Regions from separate parts of the Lysinibacillus sp. GW823-FHT02G10 genome, predicted to be linked through region 3. Evidence: riboswitches for the same ligand, from Rfam matches in the RefSeq annotation. Region 3 holds a riboswitch; each other region holds the start of a gene.
The links. Region 3 has a riboswitch for cobalamin ahead of AC1RFD_RS19140 (hypothetical protein). Riboswitches for the same ligand answer to the same signal wherever they lie in the genome.
Positions count from the first base shown of each region.

Region 1: another riboswitch for cobalamin. It lies ahead of AC1RFD_RS09050 (energy-coupling factor ABC transporter permease); the one in region 3 lies ahead of AC1RFD_RS19140 (hypothetical protein).
Region 2: another riboswitch for cobalamin. It lies ahead of AC1RFD_RS05565 (ABC transporter substrate-binding protein); the one in region 3 lies ahead of AC1RFD_RS19140 (hypothetical protein).

Region 1 covers NZ_JBXAJI010000001.1:1,728,326-1,738,883, forward strand. Annotated here, with positions in the region: gene AC1RFD_RS09035 (sirohydrochlorin chelatase) at 1-303, opposite strand, end outside; gene cobJ (precorrin-3B C(17)-methyltransferase) at 318-1,985, opposite strand; gene AC1RFD_RS09045 ((2Fe-2S) ferredoxin domain-containing protein) at 1,990-2,361, opposite strand; cobalamin riboswitch at 2,508-2,689, opposite strand; cobalamin riboswitch at 2,941-3,125, shown strand; gene AC1RFD_RS09050 (energy-coupling factor ABC transporter permease) at 3,275-4,021, shown strand; gene AC1RFD_RS09055 (energy-coupling factor ABC transporter substrate-binding protein) at 4,025-4,297, shown strand; gene cbiQ (cobalt ECF transporter T component CbiQ) at 4,303-5,076, shown strand; gene AC1RFD_RS09065 (energy-coupling factor ABC transporter ATP-binding protein) at 5,073-5,909, shown strand; gene AC1RFD_RS09070 (S8 family serine peptidase) at 6,057-9,554, shown strand; gene AC1RFD_RS09075 (GNAT family N-acetyltransferase) at 9,652-10,092, opposite strand; gene AC1RFD_RS09080 (glycosyltransferase family 4 protein) at 10,211-10,558, opposite strand, start outside.
Region 2 covers NZ_JBXAJI010000001.1:1,054,400-1,064,957, forward strand. Annotated here, with positions in the region: gene AC1RFD_RS05555 (hypothetical protein) at 1-664, shown strand, start outside; gene AC1RFD_RS05560 (GTP-binding protein) at 801-2,738, opposite strand; cobalamin riboswitch at 2,921-3,107, shown strand; gene AC1RFD_RS05565 (ABC transporter substrate-binding protein) at 3,271-4,263, shown strand; gene AC1RFD_RS05570 (precorrin-3B methylase) at 4,316-4,993, shown strand; gene AC1RFD_RS05575 (S9 family peptidase) at 5,064-7,052, shown strand; gene AC1RFD_RS05580 (class I SAM-dependent rRNA methyltransferase) at 7,227-8,423, opposite strand; gene AC1RFD_RS05585 (alpha/beta hydrolase) at 8,486-9,403, opposite strand; gene AC1RFD_RS05590 (dihydrofolate reductase) at 9,564-10,040, shown strand; gene trhA (PAQR family membrane homeostasis protein TrhA) at 10,084-10,558, opposite strand, start outside.
Region 3 covers NZ_JBXAJI010000007.1:175,737-186,294, reverse strand. Annotated here, with positions in the region: gene AC1RFD_RS19165 (lysophospholipid acyltransferase family protein) at 1-472, opposite strand, end outside; gene AC1RFD_RS19160 (putative RNA methyltransferase) at 552-1,385, opposite strand; gene AC1RFD_RS19155 (MATE family efflux transporter) at 1,388-2,755, opposite strand; gene AC1RFD_RS19150 (tyrosine-protein phosphatase) at 2,890-3,657, opposite strand; gene AC1RFD_RS19145 (ABC transporter substrate-binding protein) at 3,803-4,753, opposite strand; gene AC1RFD_RS19140 (hypothetical protein) at 4,737-5,294, opposite strand; cobalamin riboswitch at 5,453-5,650, opposite strand; gene AC1RFD_RS19135 (glutathione peroxidase) at 5,775-6,320, opposite strand; gene AC1RFD_RS19130 (hypothetical protein) at 6,401-6,955, opposite strand; gene ytvI (sporulation integral membrane protein YtvI) at 7,046-8,104, shown strand; gene AC1RFD_RS19120 (C40 family peptidase) at 8,267-9,421, opposite strand; gene AC1RFD_RS19115 (ABC1 kinase family protein) at 9,743-10,558, opposite strand, start outside.

The sequences.
Region 1 (10,558 bases), on a different contig from region 3:
TTGACCATATGTGAAGGTAATTGTTGGATAATGCTCACGCGCATGCTCTATTTCCGCTGGAATATGCAGTTTTGAATGGCCTGCATGCAGTAAAATGATTGGAATTACATGTACCTCTGTAGCTCCCTTTTTCACACAGTTTGTAATACCTTCTTCGATGTTAGGTGAAGCAAATTCAAGGAAACAAGTTTCCACTAAAAATTGTTCATCAATACGCGGTGTCATTTGTTCGATAAATGTACGAACCTCATCATTTCCTGCTGCTAAACGGCTCCCATGGCCGACAAATAAAATAGCTTTCATCTCTCTACTCCTTACTAGTCGCCGCACGGAGCTGGCTCTACTTTTATTTTGGAAGACATATCTTGATACGTAAAATGCAGTATTTTTTTCACACGTTTAAAATATTTAAATAAGCGTTCATTTGGATGAGCATTTGCTTTATATTCTTCAATAATATCTGTAATGAGTGGAATCAGCTGCTCAGGCTCCAGCCCTTCTACAACAGGCTGTGCTGCGTGTGCTGTACGACCGACTGGTTTTGCTCCAATAAAGACATCAAATTTACTTTTGCGGTAGACGATGCCAATATCATCAAATACAGCCCGATAACAGGCCATCCCACAGCCATTAAAGCCAATATTTAATGTCTTCGGTAAGGACATACCGCCTAGTTTTTCTTGTATTTCCTCTGCATATGGTATTGAATCAGCCTTTTCACCGTAGCAAAAATCACAAGCCTTCAGTGATAACACATCACCAATCGGGGATAATAAAAACCCTACTTCCTGTAATTTCTCTGTGATCTGTTCAGGGGCAGTCGTTGGTATTTTCAAATGAATTTGATGATCTGGTGTGTATTCCATCGTCCCCTCATCCCCAACGACCTCCGCTAACATCATCATTTGCTGGGGAGTAAAAAACTTATTGGCTACACCAGGACTTACTGCTAATTCAAAAATAGATTCTATTTTTTGCTGTACAAGCTTCGGTGTTACTTTGACTGCGCTTGTCCCTTTTACCATTGCAAGTGCCGCTGTAGCCATTCCAAGAGCTGTTTTTTTCGGCTTTGGCGTAGCGGCTATACTGGGTTTATTAAAGCGCCCTGCATTAGGGTCAGCCGTAAAGTCATTTCGCGCTGTTCCCGTCTCTTGGTTCATTGCCCAAGGTTCATTTTCTTCGCGTAAACGTTGATGTGGACGTAATGGCTGTTTCTCTTCACCCAGGGTATATTTACGTTGGTAACCGCGGGGCGTAATCATCTTATTGTCATAGAAAAATGTTGACGAATTCCCGATAATGACAGTTGTCAACATACCAATATCATGTTCTAGCATTTCTGCTAGTGTTGTCATGGTCACTTCTTGACGTTCTCGATAGGCACTTTTCACAAGCCCAACTGGTGTGTCTGGCGAACGATATTCTAAGAGTATTCGTTGAGCCTCGACAATTTGTCTTGTTCGACGTCCACTTTTAGGATTGTATAAAGCAATGACAAAGTCCGCCATTGCAGCTGCCTCGACACGCTTTGCAATTAAATTCCAAGGTGTTAGATGGTCACTCAAACTGATTGTACAAGCATCATGCATAATAGGTGCACCAAGTATGCTAGCGCATGAATTAATCGCAGAAATCCCAGGAACAATTTCAACTTCAATTCCTGTTGCTTCTGTCCAGCCTAGCTCAATTAACACCTCATAGACTAATCCTGCCATGCCATAGACGCCTGCATCACCACTCGAAATTACTGAGACGATGCTCCCTGCTTCAGCTTGACGAACGGCTTCCTGTGCACGCGACACTTCTTCTGTCATGCCTGTACTAACAATCGATTTTGCACTTACTAAATCTTGAATCAGCTCTACATAGGTTTTATAGCCTATAATCATATCACTTTGTTGTAAAGCCTCTACTGCACGTGTCGTAATATGCTTAAAATCTCCAGGTCCAAAGCCTACTACGAAAATTTTTCCTTTTTGCGCCATGTTGTTACCCCTCTTTCACCTTTTCGATCCCTTTAATGGCAGTTGTTTGAGCAGTACGCTGTAATGTACCTTCACGAAGTGTAAAGACATGTTCGTTGTATAAGGATTCATGATGTAAATCTTGTACTAGTGTTCTAGCATGCTCTGTTGATGGCACACGATACCAGTTTCCTTGAGGATAAGCGATTACCACACAAGCATCCTTGCAGCGTCCATTACAGCGCGTTCTTGTCGTATGTATTTCCTGATCGAGTGCTTGCCGCTGTATCTCATCTCGAATGGCTAAGGTAATTTCCTCCCCATCCTTTTTCATGCAGCTACTGCCATTGCAAATAAAGAGATGTGTTTTCATCCCCTCTAAATTCCAAGTTGTCATCTTCTGTCTCCCCTCATTTGCTTTTTGGAAAAAGAAAAACCTTTACTCTATAACGAAGAGTAAAGGTTTTGTAGAAGCCAAATAAAAACGAATAGAATGAAATACAGGTACCCGCTTTCGCTTCAACTTCTCCCTCCGAAAAGTTTGCATGCACAATCAAATAAGCAGGTTTCCTGACTTAAGCTTCATTTTACTGTCGCACCTTCCCAAGTTTGTACCAGTGGCTTTGCGATTTCATCAGCTATTACAGTAGCGGGGGCTGTATTGGATTTTCACCAATTTCCCTATTATCTCGAGCTATTCGAGCACTTATTGACGTTTTATATGAAATTTTTAGTAGAATTTTAAATAGAAAACTGTCTTTATCATATCTTATTATTTTAAAATTTCAATATTTCTTTAAAAATTTATGACAAATTTATCAATTTTGAATGGAACTAGGTATGAAATTTATACAATCTATATAATTTGCGCACAAACTTTTATCAGAATATTCACCGTTGACCTTTAATTTAAAAAATTTCATAAAAGGTATAGCATATTTATGGAAATTCATGTTACACTTTGTCGTGAAATCTCACAATTTGAATGTTTTTCGGTGCAAAGTGCTTGTCATTTTGCTTAAAAGGGAAGCCGGTTTGAGTCCGGCGCGGTCCCGCCACTGTAATAGGGAGCTTTATAGAATATGTCACTGTCCAACGGATGGGAAGACCTATAAAGCATTGAACTAGAGCCAGGAGACCTGCCGAAAAATAAGTGATCGTTTCAACCTACGAGGATAGGTGTGCGGCTTAGCAGATGAGACTGTTATTTGCTTTTTTAGCTATGCACTTTTCCACCTAAGGAGAAGTGCTTTTTTTAATTACGCACGCAATATTCTAAAAATCTATTAATTAGTTAGGAGGAAAGCTTTTTGAAATTATCATGGTGGAAACTTAGTTATTTTTTACTGGCCTTTTTAATCGTGCCAAAACGTGCCTTTGCCATGCATATCATGGAAGGTTTTTTACCAATCGAATGGGCTATTTTTTGGTGGGTGATCTCTATCCCATTTATCATTCTAGGATTGCGTTCTATTCGAAAAACCATTGATGAAAATCCTGAAACCAAAATGCTTTTGGGGCTTTCAGGAGCCTTTGCCTTTGTGCTATCCGCCCTAAAAATCCCTTCAGTTACAGGTAGTTGCTCTCACCCAACTGGTGTAGGACTTGGGACAGTACTCTTTGGCCCTCTAGCAATGAGTGTAATTGGAACAATCGTTTTATTATTTCAATCTTTATTATTAGCTCATGGAGGAATTACAACTTTAGGGGCTAATGCCTTTTCTATGGCTATTGTTGGTCCTTTTATTGCTTACTTTGTCTTTAAAGGGGCTCAAAAAGTAGGGTTGTCATTTTCACTAGCCATATTCTTTGCAGCTATGCTTGGTGATTTAGGTACATACATTGTGACTTCTGTACAACTAGCACTAGCCTTTCCTTCAGAGGTTGGAGGCTTTATGGCATCCTTTACAAAGTTTGCAGGTATTTTTGCCTTAACTCAAATTCCTTTAGCAGTGAGTGAAGGAATTTTAACGGTCATTGTGATGAATTTCTTGAAAAAATACAATGTTAGCGAATTAAAAACGTTACGTGTTTTCTCAACAAAGGAGGCACATTAACAAATGAAGAAAAATTTATTGTTATTAGCAATTGTTGTGTTGTTAGCCATCATTCCCTTATTCATACAAAAAGGTGCTGAATTTGGTGGTGCTGATGGAGAAGCAGAAGCAGCTATTGGTGAAATTAATGCGGAATATGAACCATGGTTTGAAAGTCTATGGGAGCCACCAAGTGGTGAAATCGAAAGCTTATTATTCGTGCTACAGGCAGCTATAGGAGCTGGCTTTATTGGCTACTTCATCGGCTATATGCGTGGCAAACACAAAGAAGGTTAACCATTATGTTACTCATTGATAAGTATGCCTATCTGAATAAGCTAGCGTCCGTTCATCCGCTAGAAAAAATGATATTTTCACTTGGACTACTTCTCATAACGCTCATCATGAGAGATGAACGACTTTCACTCATTACATTTTTTGTAATGAGTGCTTTTATCATTTTAGGTGCAAAAATTCCGCTTGCATACTACGGCAAATTATTATTGCTACCTAGCTTTTTCTTATTAACAAGTCTCGTATCTATTTTACTTTCCTTTACATCATCAACGAATACACTCCCTGCCCATATTTGGTCGTTTACATTTAGGAATTGGACTGTCTTTATCGGGAATGCAAGTGTGTTAGCAGTGCAACAGCTGTTCTTTATTGTCCTTGGCAGCATTAGTTGTTTATACTTTTTAATTCTAACCACTTCCGTACAAGGAATATGTTATGTGCTACGACAATGGCGACTCCCCTCTTTATTAGTGGAGCTCGTCGAACTAACCTATCGTTTTATTTTTATGTTTTTAGAAAGCATGCAAAATATACATCTCGCCCAGCAAGCACGTCTTGGCTATCATTCACCGATGCAATGGCTACGCTCTGTCTCCATGCTTATTGTGGCATTATTTGTGGAAATGTTTCAGCGTAGCCGAGAGCTCAACAATGCCATGCAATCACGTGGAGGCGAGGCCGTCTACTGGCAAGAGATGGGCTCTTATAGCAAGAAAAATTGGCTAGGCATGGCAGCTATTTTACTAGTCCTCATCGTATATGGAGGGTATTTTACATGACAGCATTTTATTTTGAACTCAACCAATTATCTTATGCCTATGCGGATGGTACGAAGGCGTTGTCAGATATTACATTAGACATTCCAAAAGGTAAAAAAATCGCCATACTCGGACATAATGGCGCAGGAAAATCGACTTTATTTCAGCATCTTAACGGTATTTTAAAACCTACAGCTGGAACGATTGTATTCGAAGGCAACGATCTGGAATATAGTCGAAAAGCTTTAAAGGCCCTACGCCAAAAAGTCGGCATTGTTTTTCAGAATGCAGATCATCAGCTTTTTTCAGGGACCGTCAAGCAAGATATAGCATTTGGCCCATTGAATCTCGGCTGGTCTACTGAAAAAACGGAAGAAAAAATAGCATGGGCCGTTGCGCAAACCGAAGTGGAAGATTTGCTTGATAAACCCATTCATTTTTTAAGCGTAGGTCAGAAAAAACGTGTAGCAATGGCAGGTGTTTTAGCGATGGAGCCCTCTGTCCTTTTGTTAGATGAACCAACAGCAGGTCTTGATAATTATTATGCTACACAAGTATTACAATACTTAGCCAAATTAGATGATGGTGAGAGAACCATTTTACTAGCAACCCATGACATACCTCTCGCCTATGAATGGGCAGATCTAATCATTGTTATGGAGGCTGGAAAAATTATTTATAACGGTGATCCAATCACCTTGTTTTATGAAGACGAATTGTTACATCGCGCGCATCTTGAACGTCCATGGATTTTTGAAATGGTCATAGCTTTGCAAAAAAAGAAGCTATTGCAGGAAAATATCAACATCCCTCGTTCCAAGCAGGAGCTACAACAATTAATAGAACAGATCTAAAGCTTTTAATAATGCTAGGTTTTTTCGTTATACCTACCAAAAATTAAAATAGCAAAGAAAAATTTTCCTCCATTACGAAACTTTTCTAATCTTTGTCCGTATTAATATAGTCGAGATTTAATTTATAACACCAAGGAGAGATAACAATTGAAAAGTTGGTATAAAAAATCAGTCGCTGTTGTAGCATCTGCTGCACTCATGGTTCCTGCTGCTTCTGCCTTTGCTGAGGCACCTCAGCATAAAGCGAAAAACATGCTGGCAAACAGTGGCAAACAAACAGAGAAGAATGAAGAAAAATGGATGAGTAAGGATACAATTGTTATCAAGCATTCAGGTCTTGATAAAAACGTACATAAAAAAATTGGCTCCAAGGTCATCCGCTCCATTCCTTCATTAGGGTATGATGTTGTACAACTAAATAAAGGCGTATCGATCGAAAAAGCCGTCTCTTACTATTTAAAGCAAAACGGAATATCAAGTGTATCTCCTAGTTACATCTATCATTCTTTTAATAAAGAAGCTGATCCTAAAAAACAAGAGATGTATCATTTAAACTTACTGCAAATGGATAAGGCACTAGAATTAGCAGGCAACCATGATGTCACAGTTGCTGTCATTGATTCTGGTGTAGATTTTAAACACCCCGATCTAAAGTCACAAGTACTTCCACCCTATAATGCAGCAGCACCTGCTAATACTACTTATTCAGGCGATCACGGAACACATGTGGCAGGTATTATCGCCGCAGCAAAAGATAATGGCGTAGGTGGGCATGGGATTAATCCGAATGCAAAGTTACTGCCAATTGATGTATTTAACGGCAAAGAAGGTGCTAATGATTTCATCATTGCACAGGGTATTCTTTATGCAATTGAGCAGGGCGTTGACGTCATTAATATGAGTCTAGGAGGCTATGGTGAATCTCCCCTGATGAAGGAAGCCGTTCAGAAAGCGATTGATAGTGGGATTACAATTGTGGCGGCCGCAGGAAATGAATCGACAGATGAATATTCCTTCCCCGCTTCTTTCGAAGGTGTCATTAGTGTTGGTTCAACAAACGAACGTAACAAACTATCGAGCTACTCCAATTACGGACCATCTGTGGATATTGTTGCACCAGGTGAAGACATTTATAGTACCGTTCATGATGCGAAGAAAGGATCATCTTTTGTCAAGTTTAGTGGAACATCCATGGCCTCTCCTGTCGTGGCAGGTATCGCCTCTCTTCTTAAATCCAAAGACCCATCTTTAAAACCGCATCAAATAGAAGCGATTTTAGAAATGACCGCACAAGATTTGGGCGAGAAAGGCTATGATCTTACTTATGGTCACGGATTAGTTGATCCTGTAAAAGCATTACAATTTGATTTAAATAAATTGCCTAAGCATTATTCAGAGACAAAGGAAGATCGTATTAAGAACGCCAAGATCCTTGCTAAAAATAAGCTAAATACAGAACAGGGTGCTTTTGAACAGCAAGACGAAAAGAAATGGTATAAAGTCGATTTAGAAGAAAATGAATATGCTCAATTAACATTAAAAGGCGCTGACAAATACGACTATGCCTTTGATTTATATTTCTACCCAAATAGCGGGATTGGTGATGTAGAGCCTATCCATGTCAATGATGTTCGCGTAGGAAAAAAAGAAGGTTATCTATTTAAAGCAGATCAAAAGGGAACGCTTGTCATTGGTGTCAAAGATCATAATGGAAGCTATAGTTTAAAAGGCAAATCTACTTACATTTTTACAGCACAAACGACGAAGGACTTGCCAATTGATACAATAGACAAGTCTACGATGGAGCCTATTAAAAAGTTCCCATATAGTACAGCAGGTAAAAACTATACATTACTGTCAAAAGATCAACAACAAGATCAAGATTACTTCACGTTCTCTGTCAAAAAACCGACGACGTTACAATTTGATCTATCGGGAATTCCTGGTGTCACTGCCTCTATGGAGCTTTATCTAAAAGATGACTTTAATCCTGTGCCACCAGAAGAAATCGATCAAGCTGAAAATGATGAAGGTGAAGAAGAAGCCTATCCAATGCAGACCGCTTATGGTACAGCAAAAGGTGAACCGGTTCGTATGATTATCGACGCTGTTCCAGATCAAGAGTACGTTTTAAGTGTATCTAATGAAAGTAATAGCGAGTTTTCTATGGAGATGTTCTTTAGTGGCGGCATCGAAAAAGAAGAAACGATCAGTGAATCGATGATCCCTTACACATTAAAAGGTGAAGTAGTTTCCCTCCCACCTGATGAGGATGGTCTACCTGTAGATGAAGCCATGATCGAAGAAAATGTTCCAGAGAGCCCATTACCGCTTATAGAAAACAACATAAAAAAACGTAATGAAATTGACAGCCTGATGAGTATGTTATTGAATCCTACGGCTTCAGGCAATCTAGAAAATGTTGACCCTATCATTAAGCAAGCAATCCGCTTTGAAATAGGTGACGATCAAAAAGCTTATTTCCAAACAGATTATGATGAGGATTATTTCTTATTTAAAGCGAAGGAAGACGCCCTTTATAGCTTCAGCTTTTTGAAAGGCATGAACCAAATGCCGACAGGTACAGTGTTTGAATATGATGAAGAAACAAAAGAATTAATTCCCGTTTCTTCCTTAACTAATGACCTTGGTATACTGGCACTACTACTTGGTTCAGCTGGTAACGAAGACGATGCAAAGGTCATACCATTGAAAAAGGACAAAACATACGTGGTAGCCGTTGTCAATGCTGGAGAACGATCTGCTGAGCCTTATACATTGAAAACAAAGAAAATAGGCGATATTCCAGCAGAGTACAATCCAAACAATCATGAGGAAGCAAAAGCGCTAAAAATTCAACTAGGTACTACTTATAGAGACCACCTGATTTATCAAGATGATGTAGATTATTACTACTATAAGCAACAAGGCAATGATGAGGTCATGAGTCTGCTTCTTTCTTCAGTTCCTTTTACTAATGAACAATTGGCTCAGCTACCTAAAGAACTGCAAAAAGACTTGAAATTTGCAGGAGCTATTATCGAAGATACGAACGGCAATATGAAGATTGATGCCAAAGAAATGGAGACAGAAATTCCATTTGGCTTAGGTGATAATATTCTTGAAATGTTACTTGGAATGATGGGTACAAACGATGTAAATACATCGTTTAAGGCGAAGAAGGATCGAGGCTATTTTATTCTAGTCAACAGCATGGGGCTTGGCCAAGTATCGATTCAGCCTTATACATTAACATTGTTTGATCATAAGCATGTGGATGAAGATGCGGATTCAAAATTAGTAAATGGAGTACCTAGCAAGCCATCTGTTCTTGTGAAAAAGGATGAGAAATGGGTTGCAACGCAATATTTAAATGCAGGTATACCATTTGGTGATAAAGACTATTTTGAATGGAATAACGATCAGAAACGCGAAGTCTTCTTCTCACTCCAAACAGAAAAAGCGTTGGATGGTGTTATTCGAGTGTTAGATGCAAACGGAAAAACCGTCAAAACATTCGATCTTTACGGTGTTGGTGATGCCGAGGTTGGTACGGTGGAGCTTGATGCAGGCAAATACTATATTGAAGTAAGTGAGTTTGATGGCAAAGCTAGCACACAACCCTATACGCTTGAAATAAAATAGTTAGAATTAAAAATATCCCCTAGATCAAAACGATCTAGGGGATATTTATGATCTGAAAGAAGCATTTTCATCCAACGATGAGATTCACCACTTCGGCTTACATAAAATATTTAACATAATTACAATATTCATCTTGCTTCATTTGTAGCTTTTCATAAAGCTTACGTGCATTTACATTATCAGCCGCCGTTTGTAACGTGACATAGCGAGCATACTGTTGCTCACAATAATGAAATACCTTTTCCATCAATGCCTTGCCCACCCCTAGGCCTCTAGCATCTTCTGTTACATAAATATCATTTAAAATATAGGCTCGCTGTAAAGCAATGGACGAAAATGTTGGATATAATTGTGTAAATCCAATTATCTTGTCATCCATCAGCGCGATAAAAATGACGGATTCTTTCAAGGCCAATCGTAATTGTAAAAATGCCTTGGCACTGCTTATATCTGACTCAATTCCATAAAATTGACGATATTCATCAAACAGTTTTGCTAAGTCCTCTAGTTCATCCATTGTTGCTTGTAGTATTTCCATTCTAGTCTCCCCTTGTGTCTACCCATGATTGTCTAGCTTTATAAAACTAGTTTTTATTATATAGGAAATACTGGTATAAAGAAAAGAATACTCCTCTCAATCCAGAAAAGATTCACTTTTATTCACCTAAATAATTGGCAACCTTCTTGACGATCTGCCTCCAATTTAATTCCTTGCGGGCAAATGCTTGAAGCTGGACACAAGTATCTGCCAATAATGATTCCTGTGCTGCAACTTGTTGCAATGTCCGACCTATCGCCTCCCAATCATGTGTAGGATGGATTGTACCAAAACGCTGTTGTTGTGTAATATCAGCAGCACCATCCACATCTGTTGTCACGATATAGCAACCATTTTTAGCTGCCTCCGCAAAGACATGGGCATAGCATTCGACTAAAGACGTTAAGCAAAAAATTTTAGCCTTACGATACTCCTCTTCTAGCTGGACCTTATCAAAAATAGGTCC
Region 2 (10,558 bases), on a different contig from region 3:
GAAAACAAGAATGGTGGTCGAGTCTCTGATCGATCAATTATTAGCAACGAAGCTGATTCGCAATGATCGCTTCTTTGAGCAAATCTTATATAATAAAGAAATTATTTGGATACAAAATGGGGATGTGGACGGTCATCTTTTAGCGAAAGCAGCCATAGCAGATGAACTAAAAACAAAGACAAATAGTTTTATGATGTACATGCCGACCAATCCGATTGTCTATGAGGTCAACGGAGAAGCGTATCACTTAATTACGCGCATTGATTCTACACGCGCAAAGCCCAACCTCGACCGTCTATCATTGGAGCCAAAGCCTGTTTTAAGTGCTGCTCGTGTCAATGACTTATTATGCTCGATTGTCATGCGCTTTTACGAAACATATTTATATGATTTAGCATCTCATCATGACAAACTCATTGCATTTGTGCAGCAGGAATATGCCCAATTTATTGAAGCGGTGCAAGCGTTAAATGATTATCATTTCAACTGGCATCCACGTGGAAACGGTCACGAGCTTTTACTGCAATTAATTGATCATCTACAACTATTAAAAAGTCAACCTGGTAAGGTACTAATTGATTTTACGAACAAGCATGACTATGTAATAGTTGAACCCGCATATTTGTTGGACAATCCAACAAAGAAAGCTGTCGGTGCACTATAAAAACAAGCCCTCCATTTTTTGGAGGGCTTGTAATATCTTATGGCAGGGTAGAGATATATTGATGCCCAAGCAAGAAATACCCGCGCTAGAGCGATGGATACCAGTGGAAGCCGAGGAAATACCAGAAGTGCCCACCCTACAGGCAATGCATGGCTGCCTGTGCTTCTTGCCATGGAACCGAATATCCTTTGCCCTTAGCACAAAAGATACTAGAGGAACTATACTCAGGGTCGGCATTTTTATCGTAGCCAATCTGTGCAATCACATCCTCTGTATTATGGCACACATCATAGCCATCAAATTGGAGTGTGAGTGCACCTTTCCCATTTGTATAGGCGGCAAAGGTTGTGCTGTAGCTCATTAAAGTGGCAACAGGTGCACGACCTGTTAGGATAACATCCGTTTCGGATAAAATCGGGTCATCGAACGTGCCAGCTGCTTGCTGAATATCAGTCATCATACGACCGATAAAGTCATTTGAAGCTTTCATTTTAAAGCGATAATAGGGTTCAAGTAGGACATTTTGTGCCTGCTCCAGCCCCTGACGCAGGGCACGGAAACTGGCTTCACGGAAATCTCCCCCCGATGTATGTTCATTGTGCCCGCGACCTGTTAGAAGTGTAAAATGAATATCTGTTACAGGGAAGCCTGTTAGTAGCCCATGATGGTCACGCTCAAACAGATGCTTTTCAACAAGGCGCTGATTGCCTACAGATAAATGATCGGCATGACAGGCATTGGTGAAGGTATTACCTGTTCCACGTGGATTTGGCTCCATTAATAAATGAACTTCTGCATAATGCTTGAGGGGCTCGAAATGACCATAGCCCGTTACGGTCGTCGCAATGGTTTCCATGTATAAAATTTGCGGCTCACCAAAGGAGACAGCTAATGAAAAACGCGTCATTAATACCTCAGTCAGGACCTCCAATTGAATGGCACCCATAATATGCACATGGATTTCCTGAAATTTTTCCTGCCAGACCACACGCAAGGACGGTTCTTCTGCTTCGAGTAAACGGAAAATCTGTAGCACTTCCTTGATATGCTGATCACCCTCATATTGAACCTTTGCCTGTAAGGTTGGGACAAGCTCATAGGGCTGTGATAGCATCGTTGTACCGATTCGATCCCCAATGTTTGCTTGGCTCAGTCCTTTGACAGCGAAAATTTCTCCTGCCTCTACCTGTTGAACGGTCTCAAAGCGACTGCCGTTATAAAGGCGAATTTCGGTCACTTTTTCTGTTACTTCGTCAAATGAAAATTCATCTCGTACATGCAACGAGCCCTTGGTTGCCTTCATAAAGGTTAAACGCTGGTGACCATCATGACGAATCTTAAAAACCTCGCCCTCAAATGGGGCATCCTTGTCAAAATGGGAAGCCGTTAACAACGGGAGCTGGTCAAGAAATTCCTGAATGCCCTCATCCTTTAAGGCCGAGCCAGCAAAGCAAGGGAAGGCACCTTCATTTTTAATCATTTCCTTTAATTGAGCAAGACACTGTTCATGCTCCAATGACTCATTTAGAAAGGCATCAAGCAATTTTTCGTCGCGCTCCGCCAGCCATTCCATAATATTATTTGATACATAGTCTGCTCGCAGTGGCTCATCGATGAATAATACATACTGAGAGCAATCTTTACGAAGCTGGCTGATGACGGCCTCCATATTGGCACCCTCACGATCCATTTTGTTGATAAAGAAGAAGGTAGGGACATGGTATTGACGTAAAAGTTGCCACACTGTTTCTGTATGGCCCTGTATCCCTTCGACAGCGCTAATGATAATAATGGCATAATCCATCACACGAATGGCACGCTCCATCTCAGGGGAGAAATCGACATGCCCTGGCGTATCAATCAATGTGTATGTATCATCGCCAATATTCATGCGCCCTTGCTCGGCAAATATCGTAATGCCTCGTCTGCGCTCTAGCTCATGATGATCAAGAAAGGTATCCTGATGATCAACACGCCCCCGTGCTTGAATACTATTTGTATGAAAAAGCACTTGCTCAGAGAAGGTCGTTTTTCCTGCATCCACGTGCGCAAGTACACCGATCGTTTTGTACATAAGAAATCCTCGTTTCTATAGAATGCTATCTTTTTATTGTAACAGAATACTAGCTTCTATATTTCTTGTAAAATAGTTCGTCTTTATGTCGAAATAGTGCTAATATAATGATGATTATACTTTTAGTGTCATACTACTGATTGCGCGATAAATTTTCTTCTGCTAGTCTATCAATAGTATTGACCATTATAGAACGTATTGGTGCAAATGGCATTTGTCATTTGCTTAAAAGGGAAATCGGTGCAATTCCGATGCTGTCCCGCAACTGTAAATGGGGAGTCTATACAGCATGCCACTGTAGTGAAACTATGGGAAGGCGTATAGATGATGAACCTAAGCCAGGATACCTGCCAGTATGTATTTTTTGACTAAGAACCACGAGGATGGGGATAGTGATGAAGGTAATGATACCGTTATTTCACTATGCTACTCTCTTGGCGACAAGAGGGTTTTTTTATGCCCTTCCAACTACCTTAGTAGTAAAGAAGTCTCTGATTTCTTTCTATATTTTAACAGCAAAGGAGAAAAGGACATGAAGAAATGGAAAAGTATATGGCTGATGATGATCATTGCCTTGGTCGCTGTTTTAGGGGCTTGTAACGCAAAGGACAAAACGGAATCAGCTGCACAAGGTGAAAAGGTTGAGCCATCTGAGGCGGCAGCAGAAGTAACCATTGAAAATAATGACACAACGCAAACATATACGGAAGCACCAACAAAAGCGATTAGCTTAAATCAACATGTGACAGAAATTATGCTAGCACTTGGTTTAGAGGATTCTATGGTAGGGACAGCTTACTTAGATGATAAAATCTATGAACCACTGCAAGAGGCATACGATAAAGTCCCTGTTCTTTCCGATCAATACCCAACGAAGGAGCAAGTCATCGATGCCGAGGCAGATTTCCTATATGCAGGCTGGAAAAGTGGCTTTGGCGAAAAGGGTGTAGGCACACCAGAAGAGCTTGAAGAATTAGGCATCCATACGTATTTACATACGGCTTCCAACATGACAAAGCCAACATTAGAGGATATTTTCACTGATATTCGAAATATCGCGAAGATTTTCCGTATTGAGGATCGTGGCGAAGCTTTAATTGAGCAAATGACGAAAGATGTAGAGGCAGTACAAGCTAAATTACCAAAAGATAGCGAAAAATTACGTGTTCTTGTGTTTGATAGCGGTGAAAAGGATGTATTTACAGCTGGTCAAAACTTTATGAATGAGCTTGTGACAATCGCGGGTGGACAAAATATCTTTGGTGATGTGGAATCAGGCTGGACAACTGTGTCGAAGGAAGATGCAGTAGACCGCAACCCAGAGGTAGTTGTCGTGATTGATTACGGTGAAACAACGGCAGACCAAAAGATCCAATTCTTAAAAAATGATCCAGCCTTAAAGGAGATGGAAGCGGTCAAAAATGAGCGCTTTGTCATCCTGCCACTTTCAGCAGCGTCTGAAGGGGTTCGTGCGGCAGAGGCCATTGAAATTTTAGCAAAGGGCTTCTATCCTGAAAACTTTTAATCCATTCGAGCTAGCGTTTTTGCTAGCTCCTTTTTTATAAGGAGCGATAAAAATGAACGCATTTCAAAAAAATGTACCAGATCAAACATTTGAAACACTGAACCGTCATGGTGAGTTTACCCGTCTAGCCGTTAGCCCTGGCATTATTAATAAGCATTATACTCCTGCACAATTCCAAAAAATAGCCGAAATTGCTGGCGAAAAGGGGGCGATAAAATATTCTGCTTCCTATAGTATACTCGTATCCATACCAACGTGCGATGCCACGGAAGCGGTGCAAGCCTTACAGGAAGCAGGTCTTTATGTTGCTCCCTCTGGTTCAATCATAGCCATGAAGGCCTGCGATTTTTGTGATGGGGAGAAAATGGAGGCTGCTCCGATAACCGAACAGCTCTATCATGCCATAGAGGGGATGAAGGTACCTGCAAGAGTGCGTGTCAATATTAATGGCTGTGCATCAGCTTGCTACAATGCAGTCTATGATGATATTGGACTCGTTTACCAACAAGAAAGCTTTGATGTCTATTTAGGGGCAGTACCAATGGGAACAAAGGCACAGGCAGGCACGTTATTCGCTAAGAGGGTAGACGTCACACAAATTGAAGATTTTTTACTGCACCTGATAAATCTTTATAAGGAGCATGCTCGCCCAAATGAGCCCTTTTATAAATTTTATCGCAGAACAAAGTCAGCAGAATATTGGGAACTAGTAAAAAATTCAATTAAATAGAGGAATATTACTTAGGGTGTCGAAGTATTGTAGTAAGGCACAGAAAATTACAATACAAAGGAGCAAGAACATGACATCGAAACAAGGGATTCAACCAGAAGATCTTTATCACTTAAAATCAGTAGCAGATCCACAGCTTTCACCAGATGGGACAGAGGTAGTTTATGTAGAGACTCGTATGGACGAGAAGAAAAATGACTATATATCGAATTTGTTTTACATAAACTTGAAGGACAAAACACCACAGCAATGGACATTTGGTGAAGATAGAACGAGTTCCCCTGTTTGGTCACCAGATGGCAGTCAAATTGCATTTTTGTCAACGAGAACAGGTAAGCCGCAAATTTATGTTCTTTCGAGAGCAGGTGGAGAGGCAAAACAGGTGACACATTGTAAAAATGGAGCGACCTCCCCTGTCTGGTCACCATGTGGCAAGAAAATTGCTTTTTCAGTCGTGCTAGGGAAAGATGAAACCATCCTAGATAAAGCGGAGGATGAGAAGAAAAAGGACAAAGAACTAAAGCCACTAGAAATCGAGAAAATGAAACACAAATCGGATGCTGGTGGATTTATTGATATGGAGCAGTTTACCCATATTGCCATTGTCAATGTGGCATCAGGAGAGCTAGAACAAGTGACAGAAGGCAAAGAGTACTGCCATCTGGGTACTTGGTCGCCAGATGGCAAATACCTTACGTACTTAGCAGATAAAGCGGAGGATTTAGATTTCTCATTTAATGTGGATATCTATTTATTGGAGTTAGAAACGAAACAGAGTCACAAGCTAACAGAAGGTTCGGGTGCTTATTACCAAACAGCTTGGTCTCCGAATAGTCGCTATCTTTCTTTTGTAGGTGGAGAACGTGAATTTGAAAATGCCACACAAGCAAAGCTTTGGATTTATGACATGGAGCAAAAACTACTAAACTGTGTAACAAGTGAATTTGATGCGCCTGTTGGTGATTATGTCATCGGTGATTTCCTGCAAGGTGTAGCGTCACCACGTGTGCAATGGATGAATGATAATCATAGCTTCTACTTCCAAGTCACAGATCACGGCAATGCGGCGATTTATTACGGAAATGTAGATGGCGAAATTTACCCAGCTATCCATGATGATCAATATGTCTATGGCTTCTCACTTGATGCGCAAAATGATCAGGCTATTGCGGCTATTAGCACAACGACCAATCCAGGCGATCTGTTTTATGTGAACCTAAAAACAGGTGACAAAGAACAGTTGACGTCCATTAATGAAGATTTTTTAAAAACCAAAACATTAGCTGTTCCCGAGAGTATCGAATTTGAAGGTGCAGAAGGCTGGAAGGTCAATGGCTGGATTATGAGGCCAGTTGGCTATGAAGCAGGGAAGAAATATCCTCTCATTCTTGAAATCCATGGTGGTCCGCATGCAATGTATGGCAATACCTACTTTAATGAATTCCAAATCCTTGCTGCACAAGGCTTTGCAGTGCTTTATACTAATCCGCGTGGTAGTCATGGCTATGGCCAAAAATTTGTGGATGCAGTACGTGGCGATTATGGTGGTAATGATTATGCGGACTTAATGGCAGCGGTAGACTACGCTCTGGAGCACTATGATTTTATTGATCAAGATCGTCTAGGTGTAACTGGTGGAAGCTACGGTGGTTTTATGACCAACTGGATTGTGGGCCATACAAATCGCTTTAAAGCAGCTGTGACGCAGCGCTCCATTTCGAACTGGATTAGCTTTGCTGGTGTCAGTGATATCGGCTATTATTTTACAGACTGGCAAATTCAAGCAGGACTCGATGATATAGAGAAGCTATGGCATCATTCGCCACTGAAGTATGTAGACAAAGTGGAGACACCATTATTGATTTTACATGGTGAAAAAGACTATCGTTGTCCAATTGAGCAGGCAGAGCAATTGTTTATCGCCTTAAAATATCGTAAAAAACAAACAAAATTCGTGCGTTTCCCTGAGGCGAATCATGAACTTTCAAGAAGTGGAAAGCCTACATTACGAATTAATCGACTTGAATATATCCGTGATTGGTTTGTGAAATATCTATAATCGGGTGGCCTAAGAAGAGAACATCTTCTTAGGCTACTTTTAATAGAAAGGCTCTGTTTGTTTATAACGTTTCAATCTTTTGGAACCTTTATTGTAGAGGTACCGAACCTCCTTAGGTAGAATCAACTTTTCCTTACATAAAAAGAATCACACCTTGGTGTGATTCTCGATTGGTTAGTCGATTTTCTGGATGAACACGACCTTCAGATAATTAAATTCAGGGTATTCACGTGGTACACGGAAATCCTTCGGTAAACCGTATTCCTCGACAATTTTATAGCGTGTACGAGTCTCTTTAAAGGCTTGGTCAATAAAGCCTTTGAACTTTTTCATGCCAAAGCTGGCATTATTTGTGGAAGCCACAATGATGCCGTTTTTAGCGGTAATGGCAATCGTGTCCTTTAGTAATTTAGGGTAGTCCTTTGCCGTTGAAAAGGTCATTTGCTTCGTACGTGCAAAGCTAGGTGGGTCTAATACGACAAGGTCAAACTGTAAAGCATGGCGCTGTGCATATTTAAAATAATGGAAGACATCCATGACTTTTATATCCTGTGCCTCATAATCAATATGATTGACACTAAATTGCTCAATCGTTTTGGCTAAACTACGCTTTGCCACATCTACACTCGTTGTCTTGATGGCTCCTCCTAGAGCGGCTGCCACAGAAAATGCTCCTGTATAGGAAAACGTATTCAGCATGTCTGTGTTGTTGGCATAACGCTCTCGAATAGCCAATCGTACCTCACGTTGATCGAGGAAAATCCCTGTCATGGCGCCATCGTTTAAATGCACCGCATAGGTCATACCATTTTCCTTCACCATAATAGGAAATTCTCCTGGCGTGCCCATTACAAAATCATCTTGCTCGATATATTGTCCTTTGCTATCAAAGCGTTTTTTCTCATAAATCGCTTGGTAGTCTACTGTCTCAGCAAGCGCCTCATACACGACTTCTTTAAATGAATAAATGCCCTCACTATACCAGCTTACCATGTAGTAGCTGTTAAAAAAATCAATCGTAAGACCGCCTATGCCATCTCCTTCACCATTAAACACACGAAAGGCTGTTGTGTTTTCATTGCTAAAAAATGCAGCACGATTGTCGATGGCTTTTTTGAATTTTTTTATAAAAAAAGTTTTATCAATTGTTTCATTCGCATCGGTCGTTAGCACCCAGCCAATCCCTTTGTTTTGGATGCCGTAGTAACCTGTTCCAATAAAACGGTTATGATGATCCATGAGTCTGAGGAGTGTTCCTTGCTCAGCAGGTAAACGTCGTGCATCAACCGCATCCTTTGAAATAAGTGGGAAGCCTTTTTTTAATTGATCAGAAAAGGGCTGTTGTATTTGTAGAGCTATTGTTTGTGTCATAGTGTCATCCTTTAAAAAACGTTTTGCTCTATTATCGCACTGTTTGCGCGGGATAGCCAAACTTATTTCAGGAATTGCGCAATTTTTGTCACGGTTTCAATCGTTGCTTCTTCAAAATAATTCATTTTACTGAAATAACTATGGATTAAACCTGGCATTGTAATATGTTTCACTACCACACCAGCAGCCTTTAACTTTTGTGCATAGCTTAGACCCTCATCAAAGAGAACATCTGCCTCTGCAGCTATAATGAATGTTTTCGGCATGTTACGGACTTCCTCTAGCTGAAGTGGGGACACAAGTGGATTTGTGAAGTTTGCTTCCTCTGTATAGTGATGAGAGAACCACTGCATGGCTTGTGTATCTAAGCCGTAATCTTCACCATATGCCAAATAAGATACTGTTGAAAAATCGACATTTGTGACAGGATAGATGAGTGTTTGAGCGTGTAACGATGGTCCCTCGAGTGCAGTAGCTAAGTATGCAACCACAGTAGCCAAATTTCCGCCAGCACTGTCCCCAGCAACTGATAATCGACTTGCATCGCCACCTAAGGATTCCATATGATCGTGCACCCATACTAAGCTATCATAGGCATCATGTAAGGGTGTTGGGAAAGGATATTCAGGTGCTAAGCGGTAATCCACTGATACCACAATCGCCTGTGCCTGGTCTGCTAATAACTGGCAGCCTGCATCGACAGATTCTAGATTGCCATAGACCCAGCCTCCACCATGATAATAAACAATAACAGGTAATGTTTTACCGAGAACGGGCGTATAAAGCCGAACTGTAATTTGTTCGCCATCTCGCACTGTAATTTTGTGATCCTCAATGGATGCTAGCTTCGGTTTGTGTGCAGATTGCCATTGTGTAACAGTCCGCATGGCTCTCGCTTCCTGCGGTGAAACTTTGTAATAAGGTGTACCAGTACGCTGAGCTTCTAGATATTGAACAGCTTCTTTTCTTAAAGTTATCATCTTCATCATTCCTTTATTGAGAGGTTTGTTATTCTTATTATAAACTATTCATATAATTTTACTAGGATTTAGGTGTAACAAATGTTTATTTATTTAAAAATAGGTGAAATAAGCGCATTATGTTTATAATAAAAGGGACGAAAGTATTTGGAGGGACAGTATGATTTCTTTAATTGTGGCACATGATGACAATCACGTCATCGGATATAACAATGGGATGCCTTGGCATTTACCTGGGGATCTGCAGTATTTTAAACAAAAAACAATGGGCAAGCCTATGATTATGGGACGTAAAACATTTGAATCCATCGGTCGACCACTTCCAGGGCGACGCAACATCGTCATTACTCGTGACGAAAACTATCAGGCAGAAGGCATTGAAATTGTGACTAGCTTGGAAGGTGCTTTAGCGCTAGCTGGAGATGTACCTGAGGTGATGATTATTGGCGGCGAGCAAATTTTCCGTTTAGTGATGGAGATGGCTGATCGCTTGTATATCACAAAAATTAATCATGCCTTTCAGGGAGACACCTATTTCCCGAGCTATGAGCAAGATTTTGTTCCAGTCTCTTCAGAGGAGCCTGAAACAGCACCAGAAGGTTATACATTCCAATATCAAATTTTTGAACGTAAATAATCGAAAAAGCAATCGCTCCCTTCACAATGAGCGATTGCTTTTATTATAGATAAAAATAAACACACGCATACATGGAGGCACAGCCAGCTAGCACAAAGAGATGCCAGATTGCATGGTTAAAGGGCAGAGAGCGCCATGCATAAAAGATGGCTCCAATCGTATAGAATAGCCCACCTGCTAGCAGTAAAGCAAAGCCATGTAAACCTAAATACAGATAAACGGGCTTAATGGCAAAAATAATTAACCAGCCCATACCAATATAAAAAATTAATGAAAGTACTTCAAAGCGATTAATAAAGAAACATTTAAACAATACACCAAGCACAGCCAATGACCAAATAATACATAGTAGCGTCAATCCAAGGGAACCACCAACGGCAATTAATAAAAACGGCGTATAGGTGCCGGCAATTAAAATATAAATGGACGAATGGTCCAAAATAGCGAAAAAGTGTTTATATTTTTCTGGCATACTGTGTAGTAATGTAGACATTAAAAACAGAATGATGACAGACGCA
Region 3 (10,558 bases):
AGCCTTTGCCTCGCTTCATTACATCACCCACATTACGTGCACCAACATAAGCAGCTGGAACAATTTGCGCCTTTGCCAACTGTGCAATGGTAATAGCCCCTTGTTTTAAATCTGTTCCTTCTGCACTACGTGTCCCAGAGGGGAAAATCCCTACAATTTTACCTTCCTTCAATAACTGCGAAGGAATTTTAATCACGCTTGGTCCAGGATTATCACGGTCTACCGGAAAAGCATTTAAATGCTTAACAAGCCAGCCAAGCCCTTTCATTTCAAATAATTGCTTCTTCGCCATAAAGTGAATTTCACGAGGGTACATGGCTACACCAAGGTTTAAAATATCCACATAGCCAGTATGTGTACAAGCTATAATAAACCCACCCTCTTTCGGCAAGTTTTCTTCTCCGTATACACGAGCCTTTGAACCCATTAATTTTAATATTACTTTGACAACATTTGCTGCTAGTTTATACACTGTTACATTCCTACCTTATTCAATAGTTATTCCCATTGTAATCGAAAATACCAGTATACTGCAATTGCAGGTGACCAACTTAAACCTTCCCTACTAATAGATCCACATCAATCGTGATTTCATTTAGTTCAACGGCTGTTTGTTCTGCTTTATGCCAACCCATTGGTGTCATCTCTAATAGAGCGGGTACTAGCTCTTCTGAAAGCGGTAAAGTATAAGTTACACGTTCTACGTTTACCTCACAAAAACTTTCTTGAAAACGAGCTACAATTTGTTCATTAGAATAAGTTTCCTTGTTTGAATCTGCATATAATTGAGCACGCAGTTCCCGCAAATAACCACTTTGCGGTACAACCTTCACAAGACAGCCATTCGGTGTAAGAAGTCGTTTAAACTCCTCATAATTTGCTGGTGATAGTATATTTAAAATGGCATCGAAACTCGCTTGAGCAAATGGACTTTTAGCTAAATCCCCTACACACCAAATTTGTTGAGGATAATGACGTGCTGCAGCCAAAATGCCCTCCTTCGCTATGTCAATTCCAACGCCAATACCATGATCTCTATCATTCATAATGCGAGCTAAATGTGAGCCCTCTCCACAACCAGTATCGAGCACCGTTTTTGCAGAGCTTATAAGCTCACCGATTCGGGCTTCTACAGCATCATAAATCCCACTATCAATAACAGCCTTGCGGGATTCAAAAAGGCTCTTACTATATTTAGAAGCGGCGTTATGTGTCAGCATATTGACATAGCCTTGTTTCGCAATATCAAAGGAATGGTTAGAAGTACAAACCAATCTCCCCTGCTCATATACATGCATTGATTGCTGACAGATTGGACAAGCAAAAAGGGTGATATGTTGATCCATTAATGCCGCCCCGATAGCACGTTTCGATAATGCGCCCATTTCTATGCCTCCTTTTTGTCGTTCGGTGATACAAGAGCATAACGCTCCCATTTACGACTTTTCCATCTAAAGTATACGATAATTGCCCGCACCCATTCATCTGCTGAAATGGCTAGCCAAATTCCGACCAAGCCCCAATCCAATACAAAGACAAATAAATAGCCAAGCGGCAGGCTCATGCAAACCATTGATAGAAAACCAATTTTCACAGGGAATCTAGCATCCCCAGAAGCGCGTAAAGAGTTAATGACAACGATATTCATTGTGCGACCAGTCTCTAGCAAAATACTTAATGCTAACACGGATGCCCCAATCTTAATGACTTCTGGATTATCAGTAAATACCTGCATAAGTGGCTTACGGAATAGCGTAACGACTGCGACCATAATAATCGTAAAAGCAAATGCTGCACGAACACTTTTCCATAGCTGATGATACGCCTCATCTTTTTCTCCTGCACCTACATGACGACCAATAATAATGGCTGTTCCTGTACCAATGGCAATTGCAAATAAATACGTAAACATCGAAATATTCATAGCATATTGTCGTGCTGCTAGTGTTTCTGCTCCTAAGTAAGTCGCATAATATAAAAAGATGATTTGGCAAAATTGATAAAGTACCTGTTCAAACGCAGATGGTAAACCAATGTTTAATATTTTTCTCACATATTCCTTTGAATACTCAAAAAAATATTGTAACTTTACGCGCACTTCCATTACCTGATACAGCAACCAGAAAAATACTAGGACGGCTAATCCGCGACTAATGACAGAGGAAATAGCCGCTCCTTTCACACCAAGCTCTGGTAAACCTAAATTCCCAAAAATAAGACCGTAGTTTAGCACAACATGTAAGACGTTCATGCCAAGCGAAACGTACATAGTTTGTTTTGTCCAACCATGTACACGAATAATTGCAGCGAGTGCATTAATAATAGCCTGTAGGAAAATAAAACTCCCAATGATGGCTAAGTAACTTTGTGCATAGTGGAGTACTTCTCCCTGCAAGTTCATCATTGTCATTAAATGTCTCGCAAAGAAGAAAAATAAAATACTCATTAAAAGCCCAACGACCAAATTCATCGTGACCGCTAACGCCGAGATCTTGGCCGCTTCAAAAAAGCGTTTGGAGCCTAAATACTGAGAAACAACAATAGATGCACCATTGCCCACTACCTCCAGAATCAAGATGGCAATATGGATATATTGATTGGCTGCACCTACTCCTGATACAGCATTATCTGATAAAGCACTGAGCATAAAAGTATCGGCTAGTCCCATCAACATAAATAGAAAAACTTCTAAGAAGATTGGCCATGTTAAATGGAATAGACTTAACTTATTTGTCTCTTTAATTGTGTCTGCCAATACTTTCACTTCTCCTATTTTTTCTTAAAAATCTATTGTATCTTATCACAAATATTCAGACTGTAAAGAGATTTATAGGAAGACAGTGCTTCCACATAAAAAATCCCTTTCACATCGTGTGAAAGGGCTCATTTTTAAATTAAGCAATAAGATTGTAATTGCTCTCGTTTTTCAATTGTTAGGCCAAATTCCTGCTCTAAAAACCCAGTCTTAGAACCATAGCGACGATCCATCGCATCCAATGCTGCTTGTAAATAGTCTTCACGGGCGGACATTAATGCATAAAATTGCTGTAGTTCTTGCTCATTATACTGATGCTGAATAGCCTGAGCCATTCGTTCTACCATTGGACGTAAATGTATATTAGTATCTAAATAATCCTCCATGATAGTCTCCACGGGTACATCTAAAGCTAGTAAAATAAGTGCTCCTCCAATACCCGTTCGGTCCTTACCAACTGCGCAATGATGTACAAGACCTAGATTATTAGGATTTTGAATCGTTTGCATTAACTCTTTAAATGAAAGATTGTTAAAAGGCATTTGTGCATAAAAATCCCGAAACATCTCAGGGCTTACCACTTTATAGAAATCTCTACCACCAGCATTGGTTGGCATTTCAAAAGCATGATTACCCTTCGCTGGGATTTGTATATATTGAGCATGCGAGAACACTGGGTTAGGATTATGATACGCCTCATTGTTATCGCGATAATCAAAAATGGTCTTAATCCCTAACGTTTCAAATAGCTCTTTATCCGACAGTGTCATTTTTCCAAGGGCAGCTGAGCGGTAAAATAAACCGTTCTTTACCCTACGCCCATCTTTTGTTTTATATCCACCCATGTCTCGGAAATTATAGACTGCTTCAAATGGAATTACCTTTGTCTCTAATTGCTCCAATCACTACACCTCCTAAGATTATCAAGCATACTTACTTTTATTTTAAAGAACAAACTACATTAATTCCAATTTTCACGCTAGGTAATAATTTAAACCACATAAAAAATGCTAGCTGAATGGCTGACAGCTAGCATGGAAACATTTCTTATTTAAATAACTCTGGGTACACAGCCTTCGCTACTAATTCTACAGCTTCACCAATACGCGGACCAGGTCGATTAGAGATATCTGTATCAATGGACAATACCGCTTTGTTTTGAATAGCTTTCACAGTATTCCAACCATCTCGTCCAAGAATTTCTCCTATTGGATCTTCTGTATAGTTTACTGTTGTTAAAATAACATCTGGATTTTTCGCAATAACATCTTCCTCATTCACTTTTGCCCAGCTATTCAAGTCAGAAAAAACATTATTAACATTAGCTGCATCTAATATTTCTTGCTGGAAAGTGCTAGAGCCTGCTGTATATATATCTGGCTTAGGGCTAACCTCTAAATAAACATTTTTCGGCGTTTTTACATCCTTCACCTTCGTTTGTACTTCAGCAATTTTCGCTTTAATCTCTTCGTTTAATTTATTTCCTTTATCAGGAACATCCATCACAGCAGCAATTTGTTCGATATCTCCATAAACATCGTCGAAAGTAGTCGCAGATTGAATAACAAACACTTTAATTCCTGCGTCCTCAAGCGGCTTTAGGGCATCCTTATCACCGATTGTATAAGCAATGACAACATCTGGCTTTAACGCTATAATTCTTTCACTGTTAAAGTTCGTAGTATCAGAGACACGTTCAATTTTTTGTGCTTCCTCTGGGTAAGTATCGTACTCAGTTGCTCCTACAATTTTATCGCCAACACCTAAAGCAAACAAAATTTCAGTATTACTTGGTTGTAAAGATACAACTGTTTTTGGTACTTCTTTAAACTCTATTTCCACTCCACGGTCATCTGTCACTTTATAGCTTGTTTTCTCTGCTTGTTGTGTATCTTGCGAAGCATCTTTATTTTTTGTATCTTCAGCAGTGCCACAGCCTGCTAATACCAGTGCAAGTAAGAGCACTGATAGCCATTGGAAATTAAATACTTTTTTCATTGTTATTCTCCTTTTTCTTTTTCATTGGGTAGGATTTACTAATAAACGGTATTTCCGCTATTCCAGCTTGCTGATTCATAAAAACAGCCATGACAAAACATACATTAGCTAATAAACCAAGGTAATCGAAAAGAATAGCTGGAACCTCTCGTTCTTCTGATACTTTGTGTAAAGTACGATATGATTTTTTTGCCTCACTGCGACAAAGATGTAAGGCTGCAGCAGCCTCTGTTCCTTGAGGTAAAACAAAACTTTGAATCTCTTCCTTCACATGGCGAACGTAAAAATCATAACGTTCACTTAACCAAGATAAATCCTCTTCAGTTACTGCTAATTTCCCACGTACTGAGCCATTCACATGATAAGCCATAGGTAACATAAGCAATAAATCCTCAGCAACAACTTGAACATCCTCTTTTTTTACCGCAGCTAATGCAACTCCTAGATGTGTTGTCAGGCTATCTGTTCGAATTTCAAAATCGACCGTTGAAGCTTTCTCACGCATAAATGGATAACAAGAATAACGGGCATCTTTTTTCACTTGCTTCCCCCCTATTTTCTATAATGAAAAATTCTTATTTGAAAGGCATAAAAAAGTCGCTCCTTTTTGCAAAGGAACGACAAAAATAACATAATGAGCCATCAAACTGGACAAAGCCTATGTATTTGCCGTATATCCTCCTAGCTTCCGAGAAGTTTTTATACGTTCAAATAAAGGTCGGTCTCCTGGCTTGTACAGTTCGTCACATGAAACGAATGTGTTATAAAGGACCTTCCCATCTTCTTTGAGACAGTGGTAAATCTTTATAATGGCTGCACTTACAGTTGCGGAAACAGCTCCGGTTTTTCACCGGATTCCCGATTATGCTAATTAGCACCTTTATTCTGCAAGAATATTTCATTTGTAAAGCAGTTTATCATATATGCTTCAGAAAAAATAGCTGTACACAGTTTTAAAATATAGCATTATTTCTACTTGAAGAGAAAACCCTAACAAATTTTTACATTATTAAGAAATTTACTATAATAGTGTTTCAATTGCTTTTTCAATATCGAGCTGTGAATCTGTTGGTTCAAAGCGTGCGACGGTCTTACCATTAGCATCTACTAGAAATTTTGTAAAGTTCCAGCGAATATTACGACCATCTAAAAAGCTTGGGGCAAGTTGAACAATTGCTTCTGCCAACATTTTCTCCTGCATACTTGCCTTCCCAAACTCTCGGTAATCCACTTCATGCTTTAAATAATTAAAGAGTGGATGGGTAGCCTCTCCATTTACCTGTACAAGCTCAAAAATCGGGAATGTGACCCCATAGTTTACCTTGCATAGATGCTTAGTTTCCTCCCCATCTTCAGGATTTTGATGGCCAAATTGATCACAAGGGAATCCAAGAACTACAAAATTCTCTTTTCCATATCTATCATACATTTTCTGTAAGTCTTCAAATTGATATGTAAATCGGCATTGGTTTGCCGTGTTAACAATTAACATTGTTTTTCCACGATATGTTTCCATCGATAAAATTTCGCCATTAGGCTTCCGAACTAGATAATTATAAATGCTCATGCATAATCCCCTTTTTTCATTCATTATAGTTGACTATTCTATCGTTCATCAAAGAATTTGCACAAAAAAACACCACCTCGCTACTTTGAACGGATGGCTGACTTATACTTCTTTTTATATTTAGCATCTTGTTCTTCATTAATTAAACGATGGGCAATATCTAATAATTTCGAGTCATTTGTTTGATCATATAACTTTTTAAATGACATTATAATATCCTGACGAATAAGAGATGGCTGTTTTTCATCTATACATGTTTGAAATCTTTTAGCTAGATACGATACAACCAAATCTCTTTGTACTGGACCCGCCTGTCCAATTTTCCAAATTGCTTGTAATGCATGCCTTGCCGTAGCAGATTGTTCATCGTAAGTCACAGCCCAAATCTTTAAAAAATCCTCCAAGACCCTTTCTTCTGGATCACTTTTTGCAGCTAAAGCGCATAAAATTTGTGCAGCACGTGCACGAGAATAACCATTATTGTATGTAAGAGCTTTTATTAGCTGTTCCCAAACTGCATATGTCCAATCTACGGGTTCTTGCATAATTTTTATTAATTCCTCGTAAGATTCATATTGAATATCGCGATCATGCTCTGTTAGATTACTAAAAAGTTGCAAAATCTCTTTTTCCATAATTCATCCCTACCTTTATTGTTTCAGAACGTAATAAAATTTGATTTATGGTACACTTAACTTAATTTTTTTCGCAAAGAAGGTGAGTTTATGAATAAATTTAATGCTAGGAAATTGATTTTTCGGTTGATTGTGATAATATCACTACTTCTAGCTGCCTATTTTGTTATCCCAGTGTCCATGCCTTTAATACTTGCTGGGATTAGTGCATTTTTCTTAGAACCAATTGTCATGTTCTTTAAACGGAAATGGAAAATGTCACGGAAAATAGCAGTTGCTTTTATTTACATAGTGAGTGTTATTGTTATATCTATTATTTGTTATCTTTCTATTACACAAATAATGACACAAATAATTTTACTATCTAAGCAAGCTCCCTATTATATTTCCAAGCTATCAGATATGTGGCTTCATATGCAAGAAAATATTTCTAAATACACAGAAGACTTTCCACCTGAAGTAAGTGCTTCGCTTCAAAAAACCACTATGGATTTCATAAAGAAAGTCGAAGAATCCTTTTTAAGCTTCTTTAATTATAGCAAAGTTTCTGCCTTCTTTTCAGAGATACCCAGCCTATTTATCAGTCTTCTCGTTTATATGATTGCGCTATTCCTATTTATGCTTGATTTGCCTAAGTTAAAGCAAATCACTTATAAATATTTAAAGCCCAATACAGCAAAGAAGATAAAAATTATTTTAAATCGCTTAAAAGATGCAACATTTGGCTATATGAAGGCTCACTTATTTGTAAGCTTTATTATTGGAGGCGTCACACTCATTGGACTGCTATTAATCCAACCGAAATATGCAGTAACAATGACGATTATTATCTGGTTAATAGATATTGTACCATTCCTAGGCTCTATCATTATTCTAGCGCCATGGGGACTTTACCACCTGTTGATGGGAAACACCTCTATAGCTGTAAAATTATTCATCTTAGCTGCTATTTTACTTATTATTCGTCGAGTAGTCGAGCCTAAATTAATGGGAGACCATATCGGTTTATCCACTTTACCAACATTAATTTCCATGTTCATAGGTCTACAGTTATTTGGTATTATCGGTTTACTTGTCGGCCCATTCGTTATTATTTTCTTTATTGCCTTGAAAGAGACAGGTGTCATCAAAGTAAATTTTAAAATTTAATATCAATTTAATATGCAGGAAAGTCTCTTTTCAAGAATAGAAGTAGTCGTCTTGTTTCTTTTGAAAGAATAGCATTCCAAAAACAAAAAAGGTCATCTTTGTATATTTTTCTCTACAAAGATGACCTTTTTCTTATCTCAACCGTCTATATATTAGTGAGGCCTATTGAATACGTCCAAAGCCTACTAAGTATTGATTCCACCAATCAAGTGATTCAATTACGACACCATTGTTTTGAGCGTCGATCATTGTGTTATTACCTAAATAAATACCTACGTGAGCTACACCTGAACCATAGCTGAAGAACACTAAGTCCCCAACGCGTGCTTCACCTGCTGAAATGCGTTGTGTTGCTAAATATTGTTGTGATGCTGTACGAGGTAAAGAAACACCCGCTTGCTTATATGACCATTGTACAAGACCTGAACAGTCAAAACCTGTCGATGGGTTGCTACCACCCCAAACATAAGGACGTCCTAGGAATTGTTTAGCTGTTGAAATGGCATCTCCTGAAGAAACAGTGCCAGCTCCTGACCCAACAATAATTTTTTGTGGTTCGCCTCCACCATTATTCTGAGTTGCTTGTATAACTGGTGTAGCTGCTTGAAGTGCACGTAAACGAGCTGCCTCTTCTTCAGCTGCTTTACGCTCTGCTTCTAAACGTTCTTCTTCTTGTTTCGTTGCAATTTCAGCTTTTAATGCAAGTGATTTCGCTTCGTTCTCAGCTTTCTTCACTTCCATTTCGCTTTCTTTTTGCTGAAGCTCTTGGAATTGTTTTTGAAGTTCCTTTTGTTTTTCATCTAATGTAGCTTTTTGTTGCTCTAAGCTTGCTTTATCTGCTTCCTGTTGATCCACTAATTCTTGGTCAGCATCCATTAATGTTTTTACCGCTACGACACGATCCATTAAATCTGCAAAGCTTTTTGCCTCAAGCACTACATTTAAATAAACACCTACAGTGTTGTCTTGCGCTTGATATGCAGCCATACGCTCACTTAAAATTTTTGAACGTTGCTCGATACGTTTTTGTGTTTCAACAATACTAGCATCCACTTCTTTAATATCTGCTTGTACTTGTTTAAATACCTTTACTTTTGCGTCGATCTCTTGTTGTAGTTTCGTTAGTTCTTCTTGTAATTTTTTAATTTGTGCATCTATTTCAGCCTTTTTCTCAATCATTTGTTGAGAAGTTTCTTCGGCATGTACTTCTGTTGGTTGAATTGTATTAAATAATAAGCCGCCAGCTAGTGCTAATGCTAGCACCATCGACTTACGCCATTTGTTACGCTTAGCCACGTTACCTTCATTTCCCTTCATCTATCAATTTCGCTCTCGATATTCTATGTAATCACTTGAACGATTTCTATTTTAATTAAATGTTCTTATATTTATTTTAGCCTTTTAAAGTTTAGCATTTTCTACATAACTTTTATACTATTTCATGTCTATTTAATACATTAGTAAAACTCGAAATATTTCTGTAACATTCGCACTTAAACTACATTATTCTACATAATACATTTTTCTTCTACACAGAGAAACTATTAGCTAATTCGACATTAGACCTAACAGATATTTTGTAATGTTTTTGTAATATTTGAGGGTGCCAAAGAAAAAGGTAGGGAAAAAATTCCCTACCTATTGCTTCATCGACCTTAATGCTTGTATAGATAATCTCACTAACAAAATAGCACATAAAAATAAACCTAAATATGCCGCTGTGTTCAAATAGACCGCATAAGAATCGTGGATAAATTGTGAAATAGCTAAAAGAGCGACAGATATAATACCAAAAGTTATACCCACCAGCAGCAAAACAAATTGAGAAAACAAATGTGTAATAAAACGTGAATTATGTTCATCCGAAAAGACATCATGATGTAAAATGATTTTTCCGCTCTCAACTCGCTGAATGAGCTGATCGACTCTTCTAGGCATTTTACGCAAAGTCGGTATTAGCATAGATAATTCTTCTTGCAGCCGCTCCTTAGTTGCCATCGGTTCTTTAAAAGGCTTAAGGAAAGAGGCACGCATATATGTAGCAGAAAAATCCTTTGCCTCAGTAAAGATATCAAAACGTGGATCTATTACCCGTAATGTGCCATCTAACGTCACTAAGGAACGGAGAGCTAATCCCACTGCTGGATAGAATGCAAGTCCAAAATCTCTTACCACTGTAAATAGCGCGTGAATTAATTCTTCAGTAGGTATACGGTCAACATAGGAAATTTTCAGTAAAATTTGGTCGATTGCCTGCTCCATTCTCCCACGTTCTGCATGATCAGCATTTTCCACTAATAATGTTAAACCATCATATAAAACGCTTGAATCATTTAGTTGAATGCCCATCAAAAATAACTTTAAGCCTTCTTGCTGTGTTGCACCTAAACGTCCTACTGCGCCAAAGTCAAGCAAGACTGGTGTTCCATCTGTTTCATCGATATGGATATTTCC